DNA from 4 places in the Exiguobacterium sp. s194 genome. Region 2 is predicted to be linked to each of the others. Evidence: predicted binding sites of a transcription regulator. Region 2 holds the regulator's gene; each other region holds the start of a gene.
What was found. The regulator Rex, encoded in region 2, represses fermentation and respiration genes when NADH is low (regulators of the CRP and FNR family bind a similar motif). The targets are predictions, from matches to a motif close to TTGTGAAATATTTCACAA.
Positions count from the first base shown of each region.

Region 1 (3,154 bases), on a different contig from region 2:
TCGCGAACACGGCGTTCGTCTACGGGAACGATTTGATGCGCCTCGTCCTAGACCGGGCCGACGGATCGCTCCAAATCATGAGAGAGCCAGTCGAAGAAGTCGTCGTGTTCCGCAAACCGGAAGAACGTGATGAAGAGAACGTCTGTCGCTGCTGCGGCATGGAACACTCATCCTTCAAGTCGGCGCTTGAGTGCTGCGCATACTTGGATTAATCATGCACCATCTGTTATATAACAAATGATTAAATATAAAATTAATATAATACAGGAGGAATAGGTATGAACGAACAACGCGCACAAGTTGAGGAAATGATACAGTCGGAACGATTTATTGGGGTCGAACGTCCATACGGAGTGGAAGACGTGATGCGACTTCGGGGGTCGGTGTTAATTGAACATACGCTCGCGACAAAAGGAGCGGAACGGTTATGGGAGTTACTCCACGAGCGGGACTACGTCCACGCGCTCGGGGCGTTAACGGGGAACCAGGCCATCCAGCAAGTAAAGGCTGGTCTTGAGGCCATCTATTTGAGCGGTTGGCAAGTTGCCGCCGACGCGAACTTGTCGGGACATATGTATCCGGATCAAAGCCTGTATCCGGCCAATTCGGTGCCGAGCGTCGTCAAACGGATCAATCAGGCGCTTCAACGCGCCGACCATATCCAAACGGCGGAAGGAAAAGGCGATACGCATTGGTTCGCCCCGATTGTCGCTGACATGGAGGCCGGTTTCGGCGGTGTGCTCAACGTGTTCGAACTGACGAAGGCGATGATTGAGGCGGGAGCGGCCGGTGTCCATCTTGAGGATCAATTGTCGTCAGAGAAGAAGTGCGGACATCTCGGCGGGAAAGTGTTGCTACCGACACAGACGGCCGTGAAAAACTTGATTGCCGCTCGGCTCGCGGCAGACGTCATGGGGGTGTCGACGATTATCGTCGCCCGGACGGATGCTCACGCGGCGAATTTGATTACGAGCGACATCGACCCAATCGACCATCCGTTCATCGTCGGTGACCGGACACCGGAAGGGTTTTACCGCACCGAGGCAGGCATCGAGCAGGCAATCGCGCGTGGTCTTGCCTACGCACCGTACGCCGACCTCGTCTGGTGCGAGACTTCCGAGCCCGATTTGGACGAGGCACGCCAATTCGCAAATGCGATTCACGCGAAATATCCGGGCAAACTGCTTGCTTACAACTGCTCACCTTCGTTCAACTGGAAGAAGAAGCTGTCAGACGAGGAAATCGCAACGTTCCAACAAGAAATTGGTGCGATGGGGTACAAGTTCCAATTCGTCACGCTCGCTGGTTTCCACTCGCTCAACTTCGGAATGTTCGAACTCGCACGCGGATACAAAGCCCGCGGGATGGCTGCCTATTCCGAGTTGCAGCAAGCTGAATTCTCGGCGGAGCAGCATGGCTATACGGCGACACGTCACCAGCGCGAAGTCGGGACCGGGTACTTTGATGAAGTGTCACTCGTCATTTCTGGAGGCCAGTCGTCGACGACGGCACTGGCCGGATCGACAGAGGCAGAGCAGTTTGAAACGCCTTCCCATTAATCGACGCCCCTCACAAAATGAGGGGCTGTTTTGTGTCCAAATTTGGAACGAGGCAATCCCGTTCACCTAAATGTGACGTATTTCACATTTTTGTCGTCAAACTCTTGCTACGCTAAACATGTCAAAACGAATATGGAGGTTATGACAGATGACACAGACATTCACGGGCGATACGCACGTATCTGAAATCGTCAAACAATGCCCGCAAGCAGCAGACATCTTCAAACGGAACCGAATCGATTTTTGTTGTGGTGGCAACCGACCACTCGCTGAAGCGACTGACAAATCGAAACGGTCGACAGAAGATATTTTAGAAGAAGTCAATGCGCTCTATCAACGCAAGCAAGAGATGAACGAGAAGAGCATCGATTGGGATGCCGCTTCTTCTTCGGAATTGATTGAGCACATCATTTATAAGCATCACCAGTTTTTGACGGACGAATTGCCTCAGCTCACACCATATGTGACAAAAGTGTTCCGGGTTCACGGACAAAATCATCCGCACCTCGGTCGCATTCACCAATTGTTCAATCAATTGAAAGTGGAACTTGAACAACATATCGTCAAAGAAGAGACGGAAGACTTCCCGACGTTGCTTCGTCATGAGACGGCACCGACAGCTGAAACGAGACGGGAGCTTGATGACATTTTGGCTTTGCTCGAGTCAGAACATGCAGCAGCGGGTGACATCTTGAAAGAGCTTCGGCACATCACGAACGACTATACGCCGCCTGAAGGTGCGTGTGGGACGTATCGTCTTGTCTATCAACGGTTAGAAGCGCTCGAATCGGATACGTTCGAACATATTCATCTCGAGAACAACATTTTATTCCCGCGGGCGCGCACGTTCGCTTAATAAGGGCACACCTCTACTGACGTAGGGGTGTATTTTTGTGACGTTTGATACAGATGGGAGGCGAAGCAATCGCTACGATAAAAGAGAAGCAAAGGAGTGATCAATCATGAAACGGGTGAGTGGAGTCATCATAGGGATGGCAGTCGCCTTATTACTAAGTCAAGTCTGGTCGAGTTCAGATTCGGAGGACACTGTGACCATCCTGGCAGCGGCGAGCTTAGGACCGGCTTTGGAAGAGATCGAGCGACAACTTGAAGCGGAATTCGATGGGATTGATGTTCGGGTCGTGACGAACGGGAGCGGCGCTTTGCGAGCACAAATCAATCACGGGTCTCCGGCAGATATCTTTTTAGCCGCGAGCGTTGACGATGTCGACCGATTACAAATCCCGATTCTAGAGCGGGATATGTTCTTGCATAACGAATTGTGGCTCGTAACACCGAAAGGGAAACCGTGCGCGGAGACGTGGGACGACTTAAATACATGTGCTCGCATCGTCATCGGTGATCCAATCAATGTCCCGGCCGGTCGTTACGCAAAAGTGGCGCTCGAAGGGGAAGATGTGTGGGAGGAAGTGGAGCCGCGAGTCATGTTCGCCCAAAACGTGAGACAAGTGCTGACGCTCATCGAACAAGGTGACGCCAATGCGGGATTCGTTTATAAAACGGAACTCACGACGGACATCGAGTCGATTCAGTCGGTCCCGTTTGAAGCGACGGGTGCGATTTCGTATCCGGCA
Region 1 covers NZ_JACSLT010000003.1:160,849-164,002, reverse strand. Annotated here, with positions in the region: gene KNP85_RS04710 (hypothetical protein) at 1-212, shown strand, start outside; gene aceA (isocitrate lyase) at 279-1,559, shown strand; gene ric (iron-sulfur cluster repair di-iron protein) at 1,708-2,415, shown strand; gene modA (molybdate ABC transporter substrate-binding protein) at 2,522-3,154, shown strand, end outside.
Region 1: a site for Rex is predicted at 1,630-1,647, ahead of ric (iron-sulfur cluster repair di-iron protein). Genes of this name have one in related genera too.

Region 2 (3,154 bases):
AAGAAGGTTTGACAATCCCTTTGCTCACTTTTTCACGTAATTATGTCTAAAGTTTGAACGGCTGGTGTGACAACAAAAAAACGCTCCGCAACCGGAACGGTTCATTCATGAATGGGTCGTGCGTCTTGCTTTAAACCAGTGGTAAGTGACGACGCCGATATAGGTGAGGAGGCCGATTACATACAGACTGAAGCCAATCAAAATCCAGCCCAGCGCGTCCCAACCACGGACGAAGACGAGTCCGATGATACACGATACGTACCCCACGACGAGCAATGTCAACGAGAAGGCGAGTCTCCGCTTGAATCGCGACTTCAGAAAGTTCAGCACGGCAATCAACAAAATTGTCGTCAACACGCCGATGATGATGAGTTCATCCCCGTAGTACTCCCAAGCCATCGCTTCTCCCCCTGACTGATGTTTAAGTAGTTTCATCGTATCACGTGGGTCCAGTGTTTATCTTGTTGTTAAAAACATTTATTCCCAATCACAAAAAAAGCATCGTCCCGTTAAAGAACGATGCTTACTTCTCATTCATTTGTTTCATCAAATCGACTTGCTCTTTCACCATCGCCTCTTTCTCACGACGGAGCACGCCCCGGTACGTGATGCGTGAAATCGACAAGCTGATTTCATACAAGAAGAAGAGCGGCAGCGACACCATGAGGTGCGACGTCAAATCCGGCGGCGTGATGAAGGCCGCGATGACGAACAAGGCGAAGTACGCATATTTCCGAATCGATGACAGGAAGTACGGTGTCACGACACCGATGCGCGTCAAGAACATCGTCACGACCGGCAACTGGAATAACAGTCCGAATGGAATGGTCAGTTGCAGCAAGAACGTGAAGTAGTTCGACGCCCCGATGATTTGCGTCAGACCGAGGTCTTGCCCGAGGTCCGTCGAGATATCGAGGACGAGCGGGAACAACCAATAGTAGGCGAATGCGAGACCGATCAGGAACAAGATGAAGATGATCGGGATATACGCGAGCGTCGCTTTCCGCTCGTTCGGGTGCAGACCAGGTGCGACGAACGCCCACAGTTGATACAGTAGAAACGGACCGGACGCGACGAGCCCGATGACGAGCGCCAAGTTCAAGTAAATCATGAGCGGGTCCGCGACCCCAAAGGCGTTCAGCTCGAGCCCTCGTTCGACGAGGTCCGCCTGCAGATAGGCGAGCACATATTTGACACTCGGCAAAGCGATTAGAAAGAAGGCAAAGACGACAAATGCCGACAGCATCAGTCGTCTCCGCAGCTCTGTCAAGTGATCGGACAGTGCCCGTTCTTGATCAGGTTGATGATTCATGATTACTGCTCTTTCTTCTCAAGTTCTTTCTTATCTTTCTCGTCATGTTCGTTCATCATGCCGTTCGTGGCATTTTTGAACTCTCGGAGCGTTTGACCGGCGGCGCGTCCGAATTCAGGCAATTTCTTCGGCCCGAAGATGATGAGCGCGACGATGGCGATAATGAAGATACTTGCTCCCCCAGGAATACCGACGACGAGCAACGATGATAGTAATTCCATTATTGATGGACCCCCTCAGCAGATGGATAGTGTTGCATAAAGTAAATGAGCGACTGGAGTTCGATCGACAAGTCGATGTGATGGACGCGGACCGTGTCCGGCACAGTAAGTCTGGCCGGTGTGAAGTTCAAGATACCTTTGATGCCGAAGCGGACCAAGTCGTCCGCGACCGGTTGCGCATAGGCAGACGGCACCGTGAGAATGGCGACGTCAATCTTGTTTTGTTTCATGATCTGTTCCATCTCATCGACGTGATGAATCGGGACACCGGACATCGTCGTGCCGACTTTTGTCTCGTCTGCGTCGAACCCGACGACGATATGTGTGTTATTGTTTTTAAGGAAGTTATAGTTGACGAAAGCTGTCCCAAGATGACCAACCCCGACTAAGGCGACGTTCGTAATCTCGTCCTGATTCAGTGTCTTACGGAAAAAGTCTAACAGATACTGTACGTTATAGCCATATCCCTTTTTCCCGAGCGCACCGAAGTACGAAAAATCGCGACGGATCGTGGCCGAATCGACCTTGACCGCCTCGCTCAGTTCAGCAGAAGAGACACGCTGTTTTCCTGATGAATGTAGGCTTTGGATAAACCGATAGTATAGTGGCAACCGTTTGGCTGTCGCTTGCGGAATCTTTGGTTCGTTTTGACTCAACGGAAAGAGCCTCCTTTTTACGACGCGTTTCAAACGAATCTAATTTCATACACCTTGATTGTAAACGAATTCACATGACCACTCAATGAATATACCTGAAATGGGGAAGAAATAAAGTATACTAAATAGAGAGAAAGGGGTTTTTTCACTTGATCCTACTGCAAGTCAATAACTTATCGAAATCATTCGGCGTCGAGCCGATTTTAGAGAACGTCAAACTAGAAATTCAAGAAGGCGAACGTGTCGCCCTTGTCGGCCGTAACGGTGCCGGCAAGTCGACATTGCTTAAAGTCATCGCCGGGGAATACAACTATGACTCGGGCGACATCATGAAGCCTAAAGATGTCACCATCGGCTATCTCGCCCAAGACTCAGGGTTAGAGTCGAACGAGACGATGTGGAACGAAATGTTGACTGTCTTCACCGATTTAATTGAACAAGAAAAGACGCTGCGCCGCATGGAGCAAGACATGGGTTCTGAGCGCATCTTGAACGACCCGGCCGCCTATGAGCGCCTCTTGTCGTCTTACGATGAAGAACAGCATACGTTCAAAGACCGTGGCGGCTATCAATATGAGGCGACGATCCGCTCTGTCCTTCACGGGATGCGGTTCTATCCGGACGACTTCGAACGCCGCATCGATACGCTCTCCGGCGGACAGCGGACACGTCTCGCTCTCGCGAAGATGCTGCTCCAAAGTCCGGACCTGCTCATCTTGGATGAGCCGACGAACCACTTGGACATCGAGACACTCGGCTGGCTCGAGAAGTATTTGAGCGGCTATAAAGGCGCCGTCCTCATCGTCTCCCACGACCGCTACTTCCTCGACCGCGTCGTATCGGTCGTCTATGAGCTGTCCCGCCACCGCAGCCGTCGCTTCGTCGGCAACTACACGAAGTACCTTGAACAGAAGGCTGCCATTTACGAGCAAGAGAAGAAGCAGTTCGAGTCGCAACAAGAAGAG
Region 2 covers NZ_JACSLT010000011.1:105,152-108,305, forward strand. Annotated here, with positions in the region: gene KNP85_RS13800 (YesK family protein) at 106-399, opposite strand; gene tatC (twin-arginine translocase subunit TatC) at 524-1,312, opposite strand; gene KNP85_RS13810 (twin-arginine translocase TatA/TatE family subunit) at 1,315-1,533, opposite strand; gene KNP85_RS13815 (redox-sensing transcriptional repressor Rex) at 1,533-2,189, opposite strand; gene KNP85_RS13820 (ABC-F family ATP-binding cassette domain-containing protein) at 2,339-3,154, shown strand, end outside.

Region 3 (3,154 bases), on a different contig from region 2:
GCAGGAAAATCGGTGTTTGTGCCGAAAGTTACGAAACAGGGACTCACGTTCCATGAGATTCATTCGCTAGAAGACCTCGAGCCGGGCGTCATGAATATATTGGAGCCGACGACTGAAGCGACGATGCGCTCGATTGACGTCTGTATCGTCCCCGGCCGCGTGTTTGACCGGTCCGGCTATCGAATCGGATGGGGAGGCGGCTATTATGATCGCTACCTCGCCACGTACAAAGGGACGACCATCGCGTTGGCCTATGACGTTCAACTGCTCGATGAGATCCCGATTGAGCCACACGACATTCCTGTCGAATTCATCGTGACGGAAAGGGAAACGATTTTATGTTCGCCATCTTCCTTGTAACTTGTTTGGTGGCCTTTGCCGGCTATCGATTGCGCTCGTTGACCCGCTCCGGTGCCGTCTTGACGGTCGTGACGGGGACGGTCATCGGCTACGGTTTCGGTTGGTTCGGGCTCTATTTACTCGGTGTCTTCTTCTCGACATCGTCGCTCGCCTCGAAATATCGTGCCCGGGACAAGGCGCCTGTCGATGAGATTGTTGAGAAATCGGGTCCCCGTGATTTCGTACAAGTGCTCGCCAACGGGGGCGTCGGCATGGTAACGGCGCTTGGAATGATTTTTGCGCCAAACGACGCCTGGTTATTCGCTTATGTCGCCTCGATTGCCGCGGCGACGAGTGATACGTGGGGATCTGAGTTCGGCGTCCTCGCCAAGCAGAAACCGCGCTCGATTCGGACGTTCCGTGAAGTCGAACCGGGAACGAGTGGTGGGGTGTCCGTGTTCGGTACGGTCATGTCGATCGTCGGGGCCACGGTCATCATCCTCGCCGCGCTTCCATTTATCGAGATTGATGTGACGTTCGCGCTCGTCTTGATCGCCCTCGGATTGAGCGGCAGCGTCGTCGACACATTGTTAGGGGCCACGGTGCAAAGGAAATACCGATGCCGTGTGTGCGGCAAGTTGACCGAGAAGAAAATGCATCATCGTGAGCCGACGGCTTATGTGTCGGGCTGGCGTTTTCTCGGCAATGACGCCGTCAACTTTTTGTCGATTGCCGCGGCCGCGACGATTAGTTTCCTCTTGTTACGATGAGGGTAGTACAGAAAATGTAGATGTTTCAAACGAATGTGAATTTTGTCACAATATCGCCAAAGTGAAAACGGTTTCCTTAGTAGTGAGTGTTTGTGAATGATGTTACAATCTTTATGTAACAGACATAACAAAAACATGAAACAGATTGTTCGAAGGGTGGAGAATCAATATGGAAACATTAAATCATGCAAAAGTAACACGCGTCGCGCTCGTCGGGGCCGGAGCGGTCGGTGCCAGCTTTGCGTACCAATTGACGACAGCAAGTCTTTGTGAGGAACTCGTCATTATCGACATCAACAAATCGAAGGCGGAAGGCGAAGCGATGGACTTGAACCACGGCGTCTCGTTCGCTTCTTCACCGATGCGCGTCTGGGCAGGGGACTATACGGACTGTGGTGCAGCAGATATCGTCGTCATCACTGCCGGTGCTCCGCAAAAACCGGGTGAAACTCGCCTCGACCTCGTCGAGAAGAACGCCAAAATCATGAAATCGATGATTGGGGACATCATGGCATCTGGATTCGACGGCATCATCATCATCGCCTCGAACCCGGTCGACATCATGACACATTTGGCTTGGAAATACTCAGGTTTACCGAAACACCGCGTGTTCGGATCAGGAACGGTACTCGATACGTCACGTCTCCGTTACATGCTCGGTGACTATTTCAACGTCGATCCACGCAACTGCCACGCCTACATCATGGGTGAGCACGGAGACACGGAATTCGCGGCCTGGAGCAACGCCCGCATCTACGGGAAGTCGGTCGAGCAGTTGCTTGAAGAGAACGACGAATATACATGGGAAGACCTCGAAGACATCTACGTCAACGTTCGGGACGCGGCGTACCACATCATCGAGCGCAAAGGCGCGACGTACTACGCCATCGGCCTCGGTTTGCTCCGTCTCGTCAAGGCTGTGCTCCGTAACGAGAACACGTTGTTGACGGTCGGCGCACATTTAGATGGTGAATACGGCTTGAACGATATCCATATCGGTGTACCGGCCATCATCAACCGCCAAGGAGTCCGTCAAGTCGTGGAAATCGAGTTGTCAGACGAAGAAAAACAAAAGATGCATCATTCGGCAGAAGTGTTATTGAAAACGATGCAACCTGTCTTATAAGAACGATTACTCGTTCTGTCATGACCGTAGTTGGCTCCCGCCACTACGGTTTTTTTGTGGACCGACGGAAGAGCGGGGCAGATTGGGGCGATGCTCGATTTTGTCGTCCTGCCTAAATTCCTTTAGAATGAAAGTATAGAAGGAGGTGAGCCAACATGACAGAACCAGCTTGTTTTTGGGAAGATGTATATCGTGCCGTCGAAGCAGGAGGACGCATCGAGGGCGTCTTAGAGCCGTCGCGGGCACTTTTATTGTTCGACACGAAAGCGGGGGATGTCTATCACCTCTACATACGGACAGATAAGGCGTGGGCGAACCATGTCGCCTTGGACGTCGAGGCGGTCATGAACTCGTTTCGCTTGGCCCGAATCGGCCGCGAGAAGCTCCATGTCCACATTTATGGTGACCCGCTCGTCGATGAAGAGCGTCTGTCGTCGCTCACGTTCCCGATTGCGGCAAAAGTGAAGCTCGAGATGCGGCCGTGCGCCGAAACGGAAACGTCATATCGCCCGCGTGCCGTCGCCCTCGACCAACAACGGAAAAATGAACTGAAGCAACGGTTCGCCTTTGGGAAGCCTCAGTTCGTCTATGCGCTCATGTTCGTGACGTTCCTCGTCATGTGGTTCGCCGAATCAATCGGCTCGACGCTCGATCCGAACACGCTCATCCGCTTCGGTGCGAAAGTGAATCCTCTCATCGACGAAGGAGAATGGTGGCGTCTGATCACACCGATGTTCCTTCATATCGGTTGGTTCCATTTCGCCATCAACATGTTCGCGCTCTGGTCACTCGGCCCGCTCGTGGAACGGATGTACGGGTCGACGCGTTTCGCCACCATTTATCTGTTGGCAGGTGTCATCGCCACGGTCGCCTCGTATGCGTTCAGCGAAGCCATCTCGGCCGGCGCGTCCGGGGCATT
Region 3 covers NZ_JACSLT010000006.1:68,931-72,084, reverse strand. Annotated here, with positions in the region: gene KNP85_RS08840 (5-formyltetrahydrofolate cyclo-ligase) at 1-360, shown strand, start outside; gene KNP85_RS08835 (DUF92 domain-containing protein) at 339-1,109, shown strand; gene KNP85_RS08830 (L-lactate dehydrogenase) at 1,279-2,235, shown strand; gene KNP85_RS08825 (rhomboid family intramembrane serine protease) at 2,391-3,154, shown strand, end outside.
Region 3: a site for Rex is predicted at 1,143-1,160, ahead of KNP85_RS08830 (L-lactate dehydrogenase). Genes of this name have one in related genera too.

Region 4 (3,154 bases), on a different contig from region 2:
CTGCATTCGCGGCTTCAAGGATGTTTATCTCGTCGGCCGTTTCCCCGAGGGCGATATTATCGGCGACGGTACCGGCGAACAAATACGGATTTTGTGAGATGTAGCCAATCGTGTCATACCATGACGAATCGGTGTATGTCTCGAGCGGTTCTCCGTCGACGAGGACACGTCCACTGTCCGGTTTCACGAGCCCGGACAACACGTTCAAGACGGTCGTCTTGCCGGACCCGCTCGCCCCGACGAGCGCCACGTGGGCACCGGCAGGAATCACACCGCTTAATGGATGCAGCGTAAAGCGTCCACCTTCATAGGCGAACGAGACGGCGTCGAGCTCGAGGTCGGGTGTCGGGCTCGTCAACGTCCGGTCGCCCCAGGTCAAGCGTTCATCCGGTGCATCGAGCGCCTCGAAAATACGGTCGGCCGCCCCCATGCTGCCTCGTCCGGTGTGGAACGCACCGCCGAGGTCTTTGATGGCCAAATAGTATTCCGGGGCCAAGACGAGAATCAAAAAGCCGGAGAAGAACGTCAAGTTCTCCCAGACGACCATTTGGAGCGCCACTTCGAGTGCGACGACGCCCGTGCTGAGCATCGAGATGAACTCGAGCATGAGACCCGACAGGAACGCCGTCTTCAAGACGACCATCGTCGCGTCGCGGAAATCGAGACTGCTCTTTTCAATCGCTTGCGCCTCACGCTCGGTCCGACCGTATAGTTTGAGCGTCGTTAATCCTTGCAACACGTCCAAGAACTTGCCGGAGAACTGATTCATTTTCTCCATCTGCTGTTCTGACTTCTTCTGGGTCGCAATCCCGATGATGATGAAGAAAATTGGGATGAATGGAGCCGTCACCATCATGATGACGCCTGAAATCCAATGTTGGCTGAAGACGACGACGAGAATGAGTAGTGGAATAATCGACGTTTGAATGACTTGCGGCCAATATTGGCTGAAGTAGGCATCGACTTCGTCGACCGCGTCCATGAACACGCTCACCTTTTTACCGGATTGACCGGATATTGACGTCTCAATCGGATTCGACGTATAGCGGTCGAGCAATTGCAATCGGAGTGTTCGTTTCGCCTTTTCTGACAGGCTCGCTCCAATCCTCCCCGACATATAGCCGAAACCAGCTCGTGTGACGAGCGCGAGGATGAGCCACCCGAGCGTCGGAACGATGCTTTCAAACGATGCATTTTTTAAAAAGACTTGATCGACAATGTCGACAATCAAATAGGCTTGAGCTAAAATCGACAACCCGATCATCACTGCCGCGATGATGAGTCCGACGATATGGCGTTTTTCTGCTAAAGCAAGAGCTTGCAGTCGTTTCACTGCGTTCATCCTTTCTATCAATCAGGAGACTTTTTCTTTGTGAGGATTCTCACTAATTATACCTGATGCACCCTTGCAAGGCGAACGCTGCGCTTCCTCAGACATGCAAAAAACGCCACGTCCCACACGCGGCGCCATCACAGCGACTGTTCAAAATATTCAGGATGACCGATCATCAATTCCCGCGCATCAAATTGAAGCACGTCTTCTTTTCGCAACCGCGACAAGATGTTCGATACGGTCTCTCGTGACGTGCCCGACAAGCGCGAAATCTCAATCGTCGTGAACGGGCAGCGGACACGAACGCCCGTCGCTTCCGCCTCCCCGAGGTCTTCAATCAAGTAATGAATCGTGTTGAGCACCCGGTCGGTCGCACTCGGTGTGATGATGTCCTGGACACGGCGCTCGTGCAAATCGAGAATCCGGTTCATCTGTCCGACGATGTGGAACAACATCGATGCGTTCCGCGAGACGAGTTGTTCGAATCGATCGGTCGGCATATAGATGACCTCGATATCGGTCAACGCCTCGGCTGAATGTTGATAGTACGGTTCCGTCAGCAAGCCGCGATACGGGAACAACTGCTTCGGTTTCAAGTAGTCCGTATATTGATGTGTCGCCGTCTCGTTGCAACGTTCAAGCTTCACATAACCGCTAATCAAGAAATAGACCCGTTCCCGGGGATCGCCCTCTATGAACAAGAGTTGACCTTTCCGATACGTGCGGCAATAGACATGCGGCAACAGCGCCTCGAGCTCTCGTGTGGCACATTTGGCGAACACATCAAGCTGTCTCAAATCGTCCACCGTCCATTTTGGTTTCATGTCGCATCCTCCAATCCATCTCGCCTCTCTTTTAAGTATAAAGCGACCTCTTATTGAAAACGCTTACAAAATCCGACGATTTTCTGACAAAAAAAGAAGGGCATGAACCGCCCCTCTTCGTCACAATAAAGTATTCAGTCGAGCATCAATTCCATGATCGCGTCTTGCAGGTCGCGATCGAGTTCGAGCGCATGTAAATCGAACAGCCATGCTTCGAGTCGCGTCTTCGCCGCCGCTGACCGGTATAACCGGTCTTTTAAATCGTATGAGATTTCCGCACGGTCCAAGAAGCGATACAACCGATCGAGACGATGGTCGTTCGCCGTCACATCGACCGGGAGTTCCACGGTCAGCTCGTCTCTGATCGGTCCGAGCTCGAGGCGAAGCGTCTGTGTCTCCCGTTTGTATTCACCAGACCCGGTCACCCCTCGAAGGAGCAACGTGACATGGCGGTCCACCGGTAACACAGACCGGTCACCTGTCACTTGGATATGAAGACTCCGTTCCTCCCAATCGAGCGTGAACGTCGTCTCGGCGTAGGCTCCCGTCTCATAGCCACGGTCCTTCCCATTGTCTTCATAGAGCGTGAACGTGTTCGAGGCGCCTGGGAAGATGAGCACTTCCAAATCGGCCGGGTTGTCGGTATCGTTTCGACCCGAATGGTGTGGTGCCATCGGGATAATCGCCCCGGCTTTGGCGAACACCGCCTGATCTTCGAGCCCACGGAACATGCGAACCGATTTGTCTCCGCTGTAGCGATGACCCGTGAAGAAGTCGAACCAGTCGCCTTTCGGTAGCCAGACGTTCGTCGCCGCCACGTGGAGCTGTCGATTCATCGGTTCGACGATTGGGGAGACGATGAGTTCACTGCCGAAGTAATACTCATTCGGCACCTCATATGCCGCGTCTTCGTCCGGGTGCTCGTAATACATCGGTAAGACGAGCGGCAAGGCGCCGACATGGTTGCGCCAGTTCATCGTATAAATGTATGGAATCA
Region 4 covers NZ_JACSLT010000009.1:30,367-33,520, forward strand. Annotated here, with positions in the region: gene cydD (thiol reductant ABC exporter subunit CydD) at 1-1,342, opposite strand, end outside; gene KNP85_RS11795 (Crp/Fnr family transcriptional regulator) at 1,471-2,157, opposite strand; gene KNP85_RS11800 (glycoside hydrolase family 31 protein) at 2,292-3,154, opposite strand, start outside.
Region 4: a site for Rex is predicted at 1,371-1,388, ahead of cydD (thiol reductant ABC exporter subunit CydD). Genes of this name have one in related genera too.